Regions from separate parts of the Streptomyces sp. NBC_01474 genome, predicted to be linked through region 2. Evidence: riboswitches for the same ligand, from Rfam matches in the RefSeq annotation. Region 2 holds a riboswitch; each other region holds the start of a gene.
The links. A riboswitch is a leader RNA that binds a small molecule or an ion and turns the genes downstream of it on or off. The one in region 2 is predicted to bind cyclic di-AMP.

Region 1 (5,470 bases), 2.1 Mb from region 2:
GCGTACCGCAGCAGCAGGCGCTTCGGCTTGGGCTCGCCGAAGTCGACCGTCGCCTCCGTGTTCGCCCCCGTGCCCTTGACGCCGACGACCGTGCCGAGGCCGAACTGGTCGTGCGTGACCCGGTCTCCCACCGAGAGCGCGACGACGGGCTTCTCCGTCGCCCGGCGCGTGGCGAACGCCGGTGTCGTGCGGGAGCGCGACGACGAGAGGGACGCGGCGATGCCGCTCGTCGGGCCGGTCGACTTGGCGGGCGCCATGGCCCCGGTCCGCTTCCACTCCAGATGCGCGTCCGGGATCTCCTCCAGGAAGCGCGACGGCGGGTTGTACGAGGGCTGGCCCCAGGCACTGCGCAGCGTGGAGCGCGTCAGATACAGGCGCTCACGCGCGCGCGTGATGCCGACGTAGGCGAGCCGGCGCTCCTCCTCCAGCTCCTTGACCTGGCCGAGGGAGCGCATGTGCGGGAAGACCCCGTCCTCCATGCCGGTCAGGAAGACGACCGGAAACTCGAGGCCCTTGGCGGTGTGCAGCGTCATCAGCGTGATGACGCCGGAGCCGTCGTCCTCCTCCTCCGGGATCTGGTCGGAGTCGGCGACGAGCGCGACCCGCTCCAGGAACTCGGAGAGCGTACCGACGCTCGCCTCGCCCTCACCCTCGGCCGCGCCGTCCGCCGTCGCGCTCTCCTGCTCGAACTCCAGGGCCACGGCCGCGAGTTCCTGAAGGTTCTCGATGCGGGTCTCGTCCTGCGGGTCCGTCGACGACTGCAACTCGGCGAGATAGCCGGTCCGTTCGAGCACGGCCTCCAGAACCGTGGCCGGGCCCGCGCCCGACTCGACGATCGTGCGGAGGTCCTCCATCAGCGTGTTGAACCGCTTCACCGCGTTCGTCGAGCGGGCCGCCATTCCGTACGCCTCGTCGACGCGGCGCAGCGCCTGCGGGAAGGAGATCTTCTCGCGCTGGGAGAGCGCGTCGATCATCGCTTCTGCACGGTCGCCGATGCCGCGCTTGGGCACATTGAGGATGCGGCGCAGGGGGACGGAGTCCTCGGGGTTGGCGAGCACCCGCAGATAGGCCAGGACGTCCCTGACCTCCTTGCGCTCGTAGAAGCGGACTCCGCCGACGACCTTGTAGGGCAGGCCGACGCGGATGAAGATCTCTTCGAAGACACGGGACTGCGCGTTCGTCCGGTAGAAGACGGCGACGTCGCCGGCCTTCGCGTCGCGCGCGTCGGTGAGCCGGTCGATCTCGTCGGCGACGAACTGCGCCTCGTCGTGCTCGGTGTCCGCGACGTAGCCGGTGATCTGCGCGCCCGCGCCCGCGTTCGTCCACAGATTCTTGGGGCGGCGGGATTCGTTGCGCTCGATGACCGCGTTGGCCGCGGAGAGGATGGTCTGCGTCGAGCGGTAGTTCTGCTCGAGCAGGATCGTCGTCGCGTCGGTGTAGTCCTCCTCGAACTGGAGGATGTTGCGGATGGTGGCTCCGCGGAACGCGTAGATCGACTGGTCGGCGTCACCCACGACGCACAGCTCGGCCGGCGGGAGATCGCCCTCACGCGGCGGCTCGTCCTCCGCGCGGCCGCTGTCGACCGATCCCACCAGCTCCCTGACCAGCGCGTACTGCGCGTGGTTCGTGTCCTGGTACTCGTCGACCAGGACGTGGCGGAAGCGGCGGTGGTAGTGCTCGGCGACGTCCGGGAAGGCGCGCAGGAGGTTTACCGTCGTCATGATCAGGTCGTCGAAGTCCAGCGCGTTCGCCTCGCGGAGGCGGGACTGGTACATCGCGTAGGCCTGGGCGAGGGTCTTCTCGAAGCCGTCGGCGGCCTGAGCCGCGAAGTCCTCCTCGTCGATGAGCTCGTTCTTCAGGTTCGAGATCTTGGCGCTGAAGGACTTCGGCGGGAACTTCTTCGGGTCCAGGTCGAGGTCGCGGCAGACCAGGGCCATGAGGCGCTTGGAGTCGGCGGCGTCGTAGATCGAGAACGACGACGTGAAGCCGAGCTTCTTCGACTCGCGGCGCAGGATACGGACGCAGGCGCTGTGGAACGTCGACACCCACATCGCGTTCGCCCGCGGGCCGACGAGGGACTCGACGCGCTCCTTCATCTCGCCCGCGGCCTTGTTCGTGAACGTGATCGCGAGGATCTGGCCGGGGTGCACGCCGCGCTCGCCGAGGAGATACGCGATGCGGTGCGTGAGCACACGGGTCTTGCCGGAACCTGCGCCCGCCACGATGAGCAGCGGGGAGCCGCCGTGGACCACGGCCGCCCTCTGGTTCTCGTTCAGCCCGTCGAGGAGCGCCGCCGGGTCCAGCGCGGGGCGCGGGGCGCCGTCCCGGTAGTACGCGTCCCTGGCCGGGGGCACGTCGAACTTCCCGTCGAACAGGTCGTCCGGAACGTGCTCCGGAGCCGTGTCGTCCTCGGGCGGCGGCGGGGCATGCTCCTCACTGGCCTTCGAAGCCGTGAGGTCCGCCAGGAAGCTGTCGTCAAAGAGGCTGCTCATCGCTCTACGAGTCTAGGCCGCCCCACTGACACCCACGGCCGCCCCGGAAACTTCCCTCCGACTTCGCAGCTCCGGCCACCTCTCGTAGTGCGGAAATCACCCTCCGTGAGAGTTACCGGAGGTCACGAACGAGATTGCCGAAGGTCACGAAAATGTATCGGGCATATCGAACATCAACCTTCACAGCAGCCACACGAGTTGGCTAGCGTGCTCCGCGGGCCGCCCGTCCCCCCGCCGGCAACCGCGCCGCGAACGGGTCGCCCCCGCTGAGTTCAGTACGCCGAGAGGCATGGAACCGGGGACCCACGACCTTTGGGGTGAATCGGCCGACGACCCGTCAGGGCGCGACCGTAGGGCAGCCTTCCGAATCTCCGCCCGAACCCGACAGCTAACCCGGTAGGCGGTCATGGGAAGGAGACGCGCCCCTTGGCGTCGCACCGCAAGCCGCGCAGCAGGACGGCCGGTCCCCGCACGGCCCCCGTCGTCGGAATCACCACGGCGGCCCTCACCTCCATAGCCCTGCTCTCGCAGAGCGCGACCGCCGCCCCCTCCGCGCCGCCGAAGCCGAGCCTGGAAGAGGTCCAGAAGAAGGTCGACACCCTCTACCACCAGGCGGGCGTCGCCACGGAGAAGTACAACGCGGCCAAGGAGCGCACCACCAAGCAGCAGAAGCACGTCGGCGACCTGCTCGACGACGTCGCGCAGCGCACCGAGAAGCTCAACAAGGCCCGCCAGGAGCTCGGCACCTTCGCCGCCGCCCAGTACCGCACCGGCGCCGTCTCCGACACCGCGACGCTGCTCCTCGCCGACGACGCGCAGGACTACTTCGACCAGGACCAGCTGATGAGCCGGCTCACGAGCCGCCAGAAGAAGGCCGTCGACGACTACCAGACCGAGCAGGCCGCCACCACGAAGAAGCGCACCGAGGCGGCCAAGAGCCTGGAGACGCTGACCACTTCGCAGGCCACGCTCAGGAGCACGAAGAGGGACGTCCAGCAGAAGCTCGGCGACGCCCGCGAACTCCTGTCGAAGCTGACCGCCGAGGAGAAGGCGCGCCTCGCGGCGATCGAGAAGAAGAAGCAGGAGGCCGCGAGGAAGAAGGCGGAGGAGCTGGCGCGTCAGCAGGCCGAGGCGGAGGCCAAGCGCAAGGCGGCCGAGGAGGCGCGCCAGAAGGAGAACCCGGGCACGGGCAGCGGTTCCGGCACGGGTACGGGTACGGGTACGGGTACGGGCTCCGGCAGCACCGGCAGTGGCTACACCGCCAAGGCCGCGAAGGTCATCGCCTTCGCCGAGTCCCAGATGGGCAAGCCGTACGTGTGGGGCGCCACGGGCCCGGACTCGTACGACTGCTCGGGCCTCACGCAGGCCGCGTGGAAGGCGGCCGGCATCTCGCTGCCGCGCACGACCTGGGACCAGGTCAAGGTCGGAACGACCGTCACCACGGCCAACGCCCAGCCCGGCGACCTGGTCTTCTTCTACGACGACATCAGCCACGTCGGCATCTACATCGGCGACGGCAAGATGATCCACGCCCCGAAGCCGGGCGCGAACGTGCGCGTCGAGTCGATCTACTACATGCCGATCCACAGCGTGGTGCGCCCGGCCTGACCGCCTTCGTGGGGTTACGTTCGGGCGGTGCGCGGCCCGAACGCAACCCCAGGTCCCGGACCCACGTGGTCCCAGCTCCCGCCGGCCGCCGGTGCCGCCGTCATGGCCACCGGCATCATCTCGGTCGGCCTGAACCTGACCGGTCACTCGGTGCTGTCCGGCATCACACTGGTGCTCGCCGCCGCCCTCTGGCTGGTCCTCGCGACGGACTTCGCGAGCCGGCTGCTGCGGGAGCGCGACCGCTGGCACTCCGAGGCCGACACCCCGCCCGCGCTCACCGCGGTCGCGGCGACGGCCGTCCTCGGCACCCGGATCTCCATGTTCGGCTGGCAGACCCTGGCCGAGGCGCTCCTCGCCCTGGCCGCTCTCGTCTGGCCGATGCTCCTGATCAACGTCGTACGGCACTGGAAGCCGCGGATGCCGGGGGCCGTGTTCCTCGGCTGTGTCGCGACGCAGGGCCTCGTCGTCCTGGCGGCGACGCTCGTGCCCGCGGTCGGCGCGCACTGGCTCGGGTTCACCGGGATGGTGCTCTTCTGGGGCGGGATCGTCCTGTACTGCTTGGCGCTGCTCCACTTCGACCTGCGCGAGGTGGCCTCCGGCGCCGGGGACCAGTGGGTCGCGGGCGGCGCGCTCGCCATCTCCGCACTCGCCGCGTCGAAGCTCGTCGCGACGGGCCTGTGGAACAAGGACGACACGGACGTCCTGCGCACCATGAGCTTCCTGCTGCTCGCGCTCGATGTGGCCTGGTACGTCGTGCTGGCGGTGGCGGAGGTGCGGTGGCCCAGGCCGCGTTACGACGTGCGGCGCTGGTCGACGGTCTTCCCGTTGGGAATGACAGCGGCGGCGGCACTGTCCGTGAGCGCCGCCGCCGATGTGCCCTGGCTCAAGGGGCCGGGGCAGGTACTGGTGTGGATCGCGGTGGCCGCGTGGCTCGCCACCCTGTTCGGGACGTTCAGGTCCCGCACACCCGCCTGACTCAGGTCCACAGGACCGTGCCGGCTCAGGTCCAGAGGACCGCGATGAAGATGTTCGCGGTGGTCAGGAGGCCGACGAGGCCGAACAGGCCCTTGTCCACCTTCTCGTCGTCCCGCTTCACGTACACGAGGCCGAGGATCACGATCAGCAGCGCGAGCTTCACGCCGATCTTGATGTTGTTGACGGTGTTGCCGTCCGCCTGATTCAGGCCCACGAGGACGACACCCGTGACCAGCATGGTCAGCGCACCGTGCAGCATCGCCGGGACGAACCGGGCCGTTCCCTTGCCCATCGCCTTCATCTGGGTGAGGAACCCACCGAGGAGCGAGGCGATGCCGATGATGTGCAGGCCGACGAAGAGGTGGATGAGTACGTCCATGACCGGCGAGCCTAGC
Region 2 (5,470 bases):
TGCCCGTCGGCGCGACCCTCGGCAAGGACTGGATCTTCAAAAAGGTCTACTCGTCCATGGACCGCGTCCTCGTGCACTCGGCCAGCTTCGGCTCGAACGCGCAGGCCATGGCCGCGGGGCTCGCCGTGCTCTCCGTGATGGAGAACGAGGAGGTCGTCGCGAACACCCGGGCCACCGGTGAGCTCCTGAAGTCCCGGCTCACCGCGCTCGTCGACCGCTACGAGCTGCTGAGCGACGTACGCGGCCGCGGCCTGATGATCGGCATCGAGTTCGGGCGGCCGAAGTCGCTGAAGCTGCGCAGCCGCTGGACGATGCTCCAGGCCGCGCGCAAGGGTCTCTTCGCGCAGATGGTCGTCGTGCCGCTGCTCCAGAAGCACCGGATCCTCACGCAGGTCTCCGGCGACCACCTGGAGGTCATCAAGCTAATCCCGCCGCTGATCATCGGGGAGCGCGAGGTGGACCGCTTCGTGGAGGCGTTCACCGCCGTCATGGACGACGCGCACTCGGGCGGCGGGCTGATGTGGGACTTCGGCAAGACGCTGGTGAAGCAGGCGGTCGCCAACCGCTGACCTCTTCTAGAGGGCGCTTCTTAAAGAAGGTAGCTGTTTGCCTCTGGGGCAATAAATTTGCCTCAGAGGTACAGCTCTGGCTCAATCGACGGTATGAGCCCTGCCCCTCCGGAGCCGGCTCCGGAACCCACGGAGCTGCCCGCCGTCGCCCCGCAGCTGCGCGAACTCCGGCGCCGCGCCGCCCTGACCCTGGAGGCCGCGGCCCGCGCCGCCGGGCTCTCGCCCGCGCACCTCTCGCGCCTGGAGACGGGCCGCCGCCAGCCCTCGCTCCCGATGCTGCTCGCCCTCGCCCGCACCTACGGTACGACGGTCTCCGAGCTCCTGGGCGAGACACCCGCCGACAGGGACGCCGTCGTGCGCTCCGGCGACATGGAGCCCACCGAGGCGGGCGGCTGGATCTACCGGCAGGCGGGTGCCCCGGGGCGCGGCATGCAGGCCTTGCGCGTGCACGTGCCGTTCGGCGCCCAGGGCGACATCGTCCGGGTCCACCCCGGTGAGGAGTGGCTGTACGTGCTCGAAGGGCGGCTGCGGCTGCGCCTCGGGGACACGGCGTACGCACTCGAGCCGGGGGACAGCGCGCACTTCGACTCGCTGACCCCGCACCGGATCGCCGCCGCCGACCGCGACGGCGCCGAGCTCCTCTTCGTACACACCCTGCTGCAGAGCCCGTCCGCCGCGCTGTGTCTCGGCCCGGCGACGGGCGCCGGCGAACGGACCCAGGGAGGTCCCCAATGAGCTCAGAGCCGAACGACGTGACCGAGCCGGAGCGGCCCGCCCGCCGCGACATCGAGGACAAGCTCCCGCGCGGCATCTGGGTGCGCCTGCTCGTCTACGTCTTCGCCGGGCACCTCGTCGCGGGCTTCATCTATCTGCTGTTCACGCTGGGGGCGTCGCGCGGGTGACGCGGCCCGCGTGTGGCCGATGAGTCTCAGTCTCAGTCGAGGAGGCGCTCACGCAGCCGCTCACGCTGGGCGGCGGACAGCTTGAGGCCCTCCTCCAGGTAGCGGTCGGTGGAGCCCCAGGTCTGCGCGACCTGCTCGAAGGCGGCCGCCAGATACGTGGCGCGGGCGTCGAACAGCGGGCTCAGCAGTTCCATGACCTCGGGGGACATCGCGTCCTTCGAGGCACTGCTGCGGTGCACCTTGTAGCGGCGGTGCGTCGCGTTCGACTCCAGGTAGTCCGCCTCGATGGCGTCGCGCTCCACACCCACGGCCAGGAGCGTGACCGCTATCGACAGGCCCGCGCGGTCCTTGCCGGCCGCGCAGTGCATGAGCGCCGGCACGCTGTCCTCGGCGAGGGAGTGCAGGACCTGGCTGTGCTCGGCGGTGCGCTCCGTGATGATCGCCCGGTACGACGTGATCATGCGGTCCGCGGCCTGGCCCTCGGCGAGGGCGGCGCGCAGGTCGTCGAGGTTGCCGTCGCGCACCATCTGCCAGAATTCGGCGCCGTCCGCCGGGTCGGTCAGCGGCAGATTCACGTTCCGCACGCCGGGCAGCGTGACGTCGGGGCCTTCGAGACGCTGGTCGGCGGCGTTGCGGAAGTCGAAGATCGTGTGCAGCCCGAGCGAGGAGAGGAACGCGGCGTCCTCATCCGTGGCGTGCGCGAGGTGACCACTGCGGAACAGCACGCCCTGCTTGACCCGCCGGCCGTCCACGGTCGGGAGACCACCGACGTCGCGGAAGTTGCGCACTCCGGCCAACTCGGGCTCGGTGGACGGGACCTGCTGCGTCACGGGGGCTCCTCCCGGTCGGCCGCGGCGCTGCTCGCCTGCGGGCGCCTTCGACGATACGACATGGCTGCCAGGGGCAACCATGTGAGAGAAGGCTGGCGATTGCGTAGTAAATGCCCGAAATAAACCGATAGATAGCCAATCGCGCCGTGTGGGATAACTAACCCTGAAATGAGGCCATATGGTGGCTGATAGGTGAGCAGGCTCATAGCGGTGACCGTGCGTGGCGGCGGGCCCGAATGAATTTCCAGCAGGTATCGCAGTTGCAAAGATCGTAAATCGACGGAGCGTGACGGCCTTTTCCGGAAAGGATCATTTGAGGATCAAGAACCGGAATGCCCAGGGGAATTCGCGGCTTGTCCCCGCGCTCCCCGCTCGCTTACGTTCAGCGCAATCCGGACGGACCGCCAAATCCTGCCGCCGCCCGGAATCCGCACATCGATCCGTGCTCGGCAGGAGCGGGGGACCCAGGTGGACCGCCGTTTCCGGGACATCGGAAACGGCTCGGGGTGAAGCCGTGCCCGAAAGGGGCGCGGCCGGGCAGCTCCAGCCCGAACCCGACAGCTCACCTCGCAGGCGACGGAGAGGAATTCCCCATGCCCGCGAAGGGTAAGCACCGCCGTCCCAAGTCCCAGCGCTTCTCCCGCACGATCGCCATTGCCGGCGTGGGCGGCGTCGCACTCGCGCTGCCGCTGATGGGTGCCGCCGGCGTCCACGCCGCGACTCCCGCGGCCGCCCACTCGGTCGTGAAGGCCGCGCCCGCCGCTGCCAAGACCTACGTCGTCAAGGCCGGGGACACCCTTTCGAAGATCGCCGACGCGCAGAATGTCAGCGGCGGCTGGAAGAAGCTCTACTCCGACAATCGCTCGGCCGTCGGCGGCGACCCCTCCCTGATCCATCCGGGCCTGAAGCTGACGATCGGCCAGAAGGCAGCGGCCCCCGCCGCGACGGCCACCGCCACGCAGGCTTTCGCGCCCAAGGCCGCTACCGGTGCCGGCTTCGCGCTGCCCGTCCAGGGCGCCTCCATCGGCACGGCGTACAAGACCGCGGGCAGCATGTGGTCCAGCGGCTACCACACCGGTGTCGACTTCGTGGTCCCGACGGGCACTCCGATCAAGGCCATAGGCGCGGGCACCGTCGTGTCGGCCGGCCTTGACGGCGCGTACGGCAACGAGGTCGTCATCCAGCACGCCGACGGCAAGTACTCGCAGTACGCCCACATGTCGTCCCTCTCCGTCTCGTCCGGGCAGACCGTGACCGGGGGCCAGCAGATCGGCCTCTCCGGCGCGACCGGCAACGTCACGGGACCGCACCTGCACTTCGAGATCCGCACCACCCCGAGCTACGGCTCGGACGTGGACCCGGTCGCCTACCTCCGTGCGCACGGGGTCTCGCTCTGACCCCGACGGTGTGACGTCGCCCCGCCCCTGACGGTGTGACGTGAAGGTGTCTCGTCGAGGCGTGACGTGAAAGGGCGGGTCCGGTTCCGGACCCGCCCCTTCGTCATATCCCCGCCGTATTCCTGAAATCGCGAAACTGACCGGGTGGGCTATATCACCACCCGTCAACCCCTTCCTACGGTCGCGTAGGTCACATCGCAGGGTGAAAGATGTGTGGTCGTGGCAAACGAATCGAGATCACTCAGCGGCGGCACGATTCGGTCCTACGCGGCGGTGGGGGACAGCTTCACCGAAGGCGTCGGGGACCCCGGTCCCGACGGGGCCTTCGTGGGCTGGGCCGACCGTCTCGCCGTCCTCCTGGACGACCGGACCCCCGAGCACTCCTTCCGGTACGCGAACCTCGCCGTGCGCGGCAAGCTCCTCGACCAGATCGTGGAGGACCAGCTCCCGCGCGCCGTCGAACTGGCCCCGGACCTGGTGACCTTCGCCGCCGGCGGCAACGACATCATCCGTCCAGGCACCGACCCCGACGACGTCGCGGAGCGCTTCGAGAAGGCCGTGGCCCGGCTGACCTCCGCCGTCGGCACGGTCATGGTGACCACAGGCTTCGACACCCGGGACGTCCCGGTCCTCAAGCACCTGCGCGGCAAGATCGCCACGTACAACGGGCACGTGCGCGCGGTCGCCGACCGCTACGGCTGCCCGGTGCTCGACCTGTGGTCCCTCAAGACCGTCCAGGACCGCCGCGCCTGGGACGACGACCGGCTGCACCTCTCGCCCGAGGGGCACACACGGGTCGCCCTGCGCGCGGGGCAGGCTCTCGGCGTCGAGGTGCCGGCGGACCCGGACCAGCCGTGGCCGGCGCAACCGCCGCGCGGCACGCTGGAGGTACGGCGCGACGACATCCACTGGGCACGGGAGTTCCTGGTGCCGTGGATCGGCCGACGCCTGCGCGGCGAGTCGTCCGGGGACCATGTGGCGGCGAAGCGGCCGGATCTGCTGCCGCTCTGACGGGAGCCGCGCGCGTCAGCTGCCGCTGTGACGGGAGCCGTGCCCGTCTTGGGGGAGCTTGTCCTTGGGGGCGGCTCCCCCGCGTCATTTCTGCGCGGTCACCCCGGGCTCCCTTCGGAGCCGGACGTCACGGCGCAGTCAGCCGGCCGTGGCCGTCAGGTCCGCCCGCTCAAGTCCCAGCTCGCGGGCCAGCGCGTCGTCGACCCACTCCTGCATGCGGGCCCGTGAGACCGTCCCCGTGTACGCGGTCATCTGCACCGCCAGACCGTCGAGGAGCGCCGTCAGGCGCAGCGCGGCGCCTGCCGGGTCCGGGCAGCGGAACTCGCCCGCCGCCACGCCCTCCGCGACGACCTGCGTGAGCGCCGCCTTCCACTGCTTGTCCAGGTCGCGCGTGACCTCCCGCAGCGCGGGCTCACGCAGCGCCGCGGACCAGCCCTCGATCCACAGCCGCCACCCCTTGGCCTGCCCGGTCGGCGCGTACCAGCGCACGGCCGAACGCAGCCGGCGCAGCGCCGTCGTGCGCTTGCCCAGCAGCTTGCGCAGATGCGCCAGGTCGCCCTCGGCGGCGTGCGCGAACGCGGCGGAGACGAGCTTTTCCTTCGTCGAGAAGTGGTACAGGACCAGCGCGTTGCTCACCCCGAGCGCTGAGGCGACGTCGGCGATGCGCACGGCTGCCACGCCCCGCGCCTCGATCTGCTCGATGGCGGCCCGCAGCAACTCTTCGCGCCGCTCGGCCACACTCAACCGCACTCTTGCCACGC
Region 3 (5,470 bases), 3.0 Mb from region 2:
CGGCCGGCACGGACTCCCCGGTGAACGCCGCCTGTTGCACGGTCAGGCCCTGCGCCCTCAGAAGGCGTACGTCGGCGGGGATCAGGTCGCCGGGGCCGAGCCGCACCACGTCGCCGGGCACCAACTGGCTCACCGGGAGCTCGCGTTCGGCCGGTGAGGCTGCCGCGTCGGCGCCGGGGCGGCGCAGCACGGTCGCCGTCGTCGCGACGAGCTCGCGCAGGCCCGCCATGGCGCTGTCCGCACGGCGCTCGCCCGCGGAGCGCAGGCAGCAGCTGACGGCGACCAGGACGAGGATCACGCAGGCGGTGCCCCAGGCCGCGACGGTCGCCGAGACGAGGCCGAGGCAGAGCAGGACCACGGTGAACGGGTCGCGCAGGCTGCGGGCGGCGAGCAAGGGCCAGGACAGGGGGCGCGTACCAGGCAGGACGTTCTCGCCGTGCCGGGCCAGGCGTCGCTCGGCCTCCGCCTCGGTGAGGCCGCGCGGGCCGCTGCCGAGGGAGCGCAGGAGCTGGAGGGTCGTACGGCCTGAGGACGGGGCGGCGACGTCGGCCGGGGCGGTGTCGGTCACTTTCGGGCGCCGTCAGGGCTTCTCGGGTGTCGGCACCGTCGTCTTCTCCCGTTCATCGGACCACGAAAGGCTCCCCAGCAGAGAGTTCGGGCCTTCAGTTTAGAGGCGGAACTTTTGCCGCTCCCCGCTAGTTTCTACAGAGCTGTAGAAGATCAGTACACGCCGAACGAGGAGAGTCATGGCCCTGTGGGATCGCTTCAAGGAGTCCGCGTCGACGATGCAGACGCAGCTCATGGCGAAGAAGAACGACCTGAAGAGCGGCGCCTTCCGTGACGCGAGCATGGCGATGTGCGCGCTGGTCGCCGCGGCCGACAGGAACGTCGACCCGGCCGAGCGCAGCCGCGTGGCCCAGCTCATCTCCACGAACGAGGTGCTGCAGAACTTCCCGGCGGACCAGCTCCAGAGCCGCTTCGACGCGAACCTGAACAAGCTGACCGCCGACTTCGACTTCGGCAAGGTCAGCGTCCTCCAGGAGATCGCCAAGGCGAAGAAGAAGCCCGCCGAGGCGCGCGCGGTCATCCAGATCGGCATCGTCATCGGCGGCGCCGACGGCGACTTCGACAAGACCGAGCAGGCCGTCGTCCGCGAGGCCTGCCTGATGCTCGACCTGCCGCCGCACGAGTTCGATCTGTAGGGGGATACACCGAAGGCCCGGAACCATTGGTTCCGGGCCTTCGGCCTTCAGTAGCGGGGACAGGATTTGAACCTGCGACCTCTGGGTTATGAGCCCAGCGAGCTACCGAGCTGCTCCACCCCGCGTCGGTAAACACGACTCTACGCCATTGCGGCGACAGAACGCGAATCGGTTGCCCGGAGTTCCGTGATCCGCCGCCTGGGACCCCTTTCACCCGGTCGGTCCCACCAGGTCGCCCGCCGTCTGTCCGGGGTGAACCCTGGGGTGGGGCCCGATGACGTGCGCAGACGCGGGACCGACGCGGACGGTGGCGGGAGACGAGTGGTGGGGCAGCGAGGAGGACACGGGCGAGAGGCGGAGCAGGGCCTGTCCCGGGCCCGGTTCTTCGTACGTCTGGTGACCGTGCTGCTCATCGTCGCCGGGGCGGTCTACGACTACGTCACGCCGTCGACGTTCACCGGCGTGCCCCTGTTCACCGCCGCCCCGCTCGTCGCGGCCCCGTTCTTCTCGCCCCGCGGCACTCTCCTGACCGGCCTCGCGACCGTCGCCGTCGTACTCGGGGTGCATCTCAGATACACCCGCAGTTACGACAGTGACGCCATCACCGAACTCGTCACGGTCGCCACCGTCGCCGTACTCGCCTGTGTCATGAACCGCGTCGTGCGGCGCGGCAGCGAGCAGCTCACCTCTGTGCGCCAGATCGCCGAGGCGGCCCAGCGCGCCGTCCTGCCCGAGCCCGCCGAGCGCATCGGCGGCCTGGAGATCGCGGCCCGCTACGAGGCCGCCCAGGAGGGGGCCTTCATCGGGGGCGATCTGTACGCGGTGCAGGACACCCCGCACGGTGTGCGGCTCGTCGTGGGCGACGTACGCGGGAAGGGCATGGGCGCGGTGGCCGCCGTGGCCGTCGTCATCGGCGCCTTCCGGGAGGCGGCCGAGCAGGAGGCGACCCTGGAGGCGGTCGCGCAGCGCCTGGAGCGGGCGCTCGCGCGGGAGGGGCTGCGGCGCAACGGCCTCGACGAGTTCGAGGGCTTCACCACGGCCGTGCTCGCCGAGATCCCGCACGGCAACGGCCTCGTACGCGTCATCAACCGCGGCCACCCGGAACCCCTGCTCCTGGGCGGCGACGGGGCGCTCAAGGTCCTGTCGGCTCCGGAGCCCGCGCTGCCGCTCGGGATGGGGGACCTCGGCACCTGGCCCGACCGGGCGTCCGAGACGGAGTTCCCGAGCGGGGCGACGCTGCTGCTCCACACCGACGGTCTCTCGGAGGCGCGCGACGCGCAGGGCACCTTCTACGACCCGGCGGCCCGGCTCGCGGGGCGGATGTTCTCGGGGCCCGATCCGCTGCTGGCCGCGCTCACCGCCGAGGTCCGACGGCACACCGGGGGCGGCACGACGGACGACATGGCGCTGCTCGCGGTGAGGCGGCCGTGAAGCAGCCGTGAAGCAGCGGTGAGCACCGTCATCACCTTACGTAGTCGAACGGCGTCGCTGTGCATAACATTTGACAAACCGTCAGATGAACGGCGCGTTCCGGTGACGGGTCAACTCGCCCGATTCCGCCCGCTCGTGCCCCGTTAAGTCCAGGCCAAAGGCGTTAACGATCAGTCGGAACGGCTTGGAATCGGGCCCCGGTGTCTATTAACGTTCGATAACGCAGCGCGGTCGTCCCAGCCGTCACAAGAGATGGCTCCGTGCGCACGCGCCTAATCCCGCAAGGGAGCCGGGGAACCACCAACTTGGGGTGAATCGGACGTCTTTCCTTGCGGAAGGCGTCGGTAGGAGACCTTCCTGCTCCGAACCCGTCAGCTAACCCGGTAGGCGAGAAGGAAGGAAAGGAGCGCGCCCCAGTGGCGTCCAACCGGCCTGCCCCAGAGTTCTCCTATGCGCCGATCGACGAAGAGTTCGGCGAAACGGACGAGCGGACCTGGGAGGAGTGGAATCCCACCGAGGAGTCCGTCCGTCCCGTACGCGGCAGGCACCGCGTAGCCAAGCAGCGCGGCGGTCTCGCGCGCAGCTCCACTGTTCTCGGTGTCGGTGTGATCGCGGCCGTCGGCGCGGGCGGCATCGCCACCGCGCAGGGCGGCAAGCCTCCCGTACACATCTCGATGCCCGACCTCTCGGCCGTCAAGGACTCGCTGCCCGACGCCAAGTCCCTGCCCGGCGTGGGCGCGCTGATATCCGATGTCTCCGGAGATGACGACGAGTCCGGCGCCGACGCGACCCCGCTGACCGGCGCCGGCATCACCACCGCGGACGCCCAGCAGGGCACGACCGCCGGCGAGGCCCTGCGCGCCCGCATCATGCAGCAGGCCGAGCAGCAGCAGGACCAGGCCGCCGACGCCGAGGCCGCGGCCGCCGAGGAGGCCGCCGCGAAGAAGGCCGCCGAGGACGCCGCCAAGGAGCAGGACGCCGCCAAGGCCAAGGCCGCCGCCGACAAGAAGGCGGCGGAGGAGGCCGCGAAGAAGAAGGCCGAGGCCGAGCGCCTCGCCAAGCTCGCCAAGAGCTTCACGCTGCCGGTCGCCTCCTACACGATCACCGGCACCTTCGGTCAGCCCGGCTCGATGTGGTCCTCCGGCTACCACACGGGTCTCGACTTCGCCGCTCCGACGGGTACGCCGCTGAAGGCGATCCACTCCGGCACCGTCAAGGAGGCCGGCTGGGCGGGCGCGTACGGCTACCGCACCGTCCTGGAGCTGCCGGACGGCACCGAGCTCTGGTACTGCCACCAGTCGTCCCTCAACGTCAGCGCGGGCCAGAAGGTGACCAGCGGCGACGTCATCGGCCGGGTCGGCGCCACCGGCAACGTGACAGGGCCGCACCTCCACCTGGAGGTCCACCCCGGCGGCCAGGCGACCGGGGTCGACCCCGCGCCGTGGCTGCGCTCCAACGGCCTGACGATCTGAGGCTCGTAACCCTCCGAACCCCGGTGGTCCTGACGGCAACCCCCCGACGTCAGGGCTGCCGGTTCGCCGTGCCCGGAATATCTTGATCCATATCGGTGTTGTGACAGGCCATGACTTCTCTTCGCAAGCTCGGCTCGTCAGACCTCGAGGTGTTCCCGCTCGCCCTCGGCGGCAATGTGTTCGGCTGGACCTCCGACGAGGCGCAGTCCTTCGCCGTACTCGACGCGTACGTCGCCGCGGGCGGCAACTTCGTCGACACGGCCGACGCGTACTCGGCGTGGGTCCCGGGCAACAAGGGCGGCGAGTCCGAGACCGTCATCGGCAAGTGGCTGGCCGCGCGCGGCAACCGCTCCGATGTCGTCATCGCCACCAAGGTCGGCGCCCACCCCGACTTCAAGGGCCTGTCCGCGCACACCATCAAGTCCGCCGCCGAGGAGTCCCTGCGCCGCCTCGGCACCGACTACATCGACCTCTACTACACGCACTTCGACGACCCGTCCGTGCCGGTCGAGGAGATCATCTCCGCCCTCGACGACCTGGTGACGGCCGGCAAGGTGCGCGCCATCGCCGCGTCGAACCTGACCCCGGAGCGCCTCCAGGAGTCCCTGGACTTCTCCGACCGCGAGGGCCTCGCCCGCTACGCGGCGCTCCAGCCGCACTACAACCTCGTCTCGCGCGACACCTACGAGGGCCGGCTCCAGGAGGTCGCCTCGCGCAGCGGTCTCGCGGCCGTCCCGTACTACGCCCTGGCGGCCGGGTTCCTGACGGGCAAGTACCGGCCGGGTACCGAGGTCGACAGCGCGCGGGCCGCGGGCGCGGGCAAGCACCTGCAGACCGAGCGCGGTGTGCGCGTCCTCACGGCGCTCGACGAGGTGGCGCAGGCGCACGGCGCCGAGGTCGCGACGGTCGCCCTCGCCTGGCTCGCGTCCCGCCCGACGGTGGCCGCCCCGATCGCGTCCGCCCGCACCGTGGAGCAGCTGCCGGCGCTGGTGGCCGTGGCCGACCTGGAGCTGACGGACGCGGAGCTCTCGAAGCTCACGAAGGCGTCCGCCTGATCCGGAGGCGCTCTCAGTACGTGATCCGGAGGCGCTCTCAGTAGCGGTACGGGTTGTGGGCGGTGTGCGCGTTGTGCGCGGGGAACTGGGCGACCGGCCCCGCGTACGCCGGCCCCGCGTACACCGGCGGTACCCACACGGGAGGCGCGGTGGCGCGGGACGCGTAGGCGAGGGCGGGGCGGGCCGCGTGGCGCCGCGCCCACAGCTCGTCGAGCAGCTCCCGCTCCCGTACGACATAGTCCGTGCCGGCCCGGCCGCGCCGGCCGCGGTGGCGCAGGAGCGCGAGTGACGTCGCGTACTGCTGGTACTG

Region 1: another riboswitch for cyclic di-AMP. It lies ahead of OG758_RS21935 (C40 family peptidase); the one in region 2 lies ahead of OG758_RS12975 (M23 family metallopeptidase).
Region 3: another riboswitch for cyclic di-AMP. It lies ahead of OG758_RS26610 (M23 family metallopeptidase); the one in region 2 lies ahead of OG758_RS12975 (M23 family metallopeptidase).

The regions. Positions count from the first base shown of each region.
Region 1 covers NZ_CP109449.1:4,807,408-4,812,877, forward strand. Annotated here, with positions in the region: gene pcrA (DNA helicase PcrA) at 1-2,492, opposite strand, end outside; cyclic di-AMP (ydaO/yuaA leader) riboswitch at 2,761-2,910, shown strand; gene OG758_RS21935 (C40 family peptidase) at 2,919-4,100, shown strand; gene OG758_RS21940 (tellurite resistance/C4-dicarboxylate transporter family protein) at 4,128-5,075, shown strand; gene OG758_RS21945 (hypothetical protein) at 5,101-5,454, opposite strand.
Region 2 covers NZ_CP109449.1:2,752,184-2,757,653, reverse strand. Annotated here, with positions in the region: gene OG758_RS12995 (aspartate aminotransferase family protein) at 1-569, shown strand, start outside; gene OG758_RS12990 (helix-turn-helix domain-containing protein) at 663-1,304, shown strand; gene OG758_RS12985 (DUF6126 family protein) at 1,301-1,471, shown strand; gene OG758_RS12980 (tyrosine-protein phosphatase) at 1,504-2,301, opposite strand; cyclic di-AMP (ydaO/yuaA leader) riboswitch at 2,710-2,890, shown strand; gene OG758_RS12975 (M23 family metallopeptidase) at 2,895-3,698, shown strand; gene OG758_RS12970 (SGNH/GDSL hydrolase family protein) at 3,918-4,709, shown strand; gene OG758_RS12965 (TetR/AcrR family transcriptional regulator) at 4,848-5,468, opposite strand.
Region 3 covers NZ_CP109449.1:5,783,001-5,788,470, forward strand. Annotated here, with positions in the region: gene mgtA (magnesium-translocating P-type ATPase) at 1-568, opposite strand, end outside; gene OG758_RS26595 (tellurite resistance TerB family protein) at 747-1,202, shown strand; tRNA gene OG758_RS26600 (tRNA-Met) at 1,254-1,327, opposite strand; gene OG758_RS26605 (PP2C family protein-serine/threonine phosphatase) at 1,527-2,633, shown strand; cyclic di-AMP (ydaO/yuaA leader) riboswitch at 2,893-3,038, shown strand; gene OG758_RS26610 (M23 family metallopeptidase) at 3,050-4,105, shown strand; gene OG758_RS26615 (aldo/keto reductase) at 4,216-5,160, shown strand; gene OG758_RS26620 (PrsW family intramembrane metalloprotease) at 5,198-5,470, opposite strand, start outside.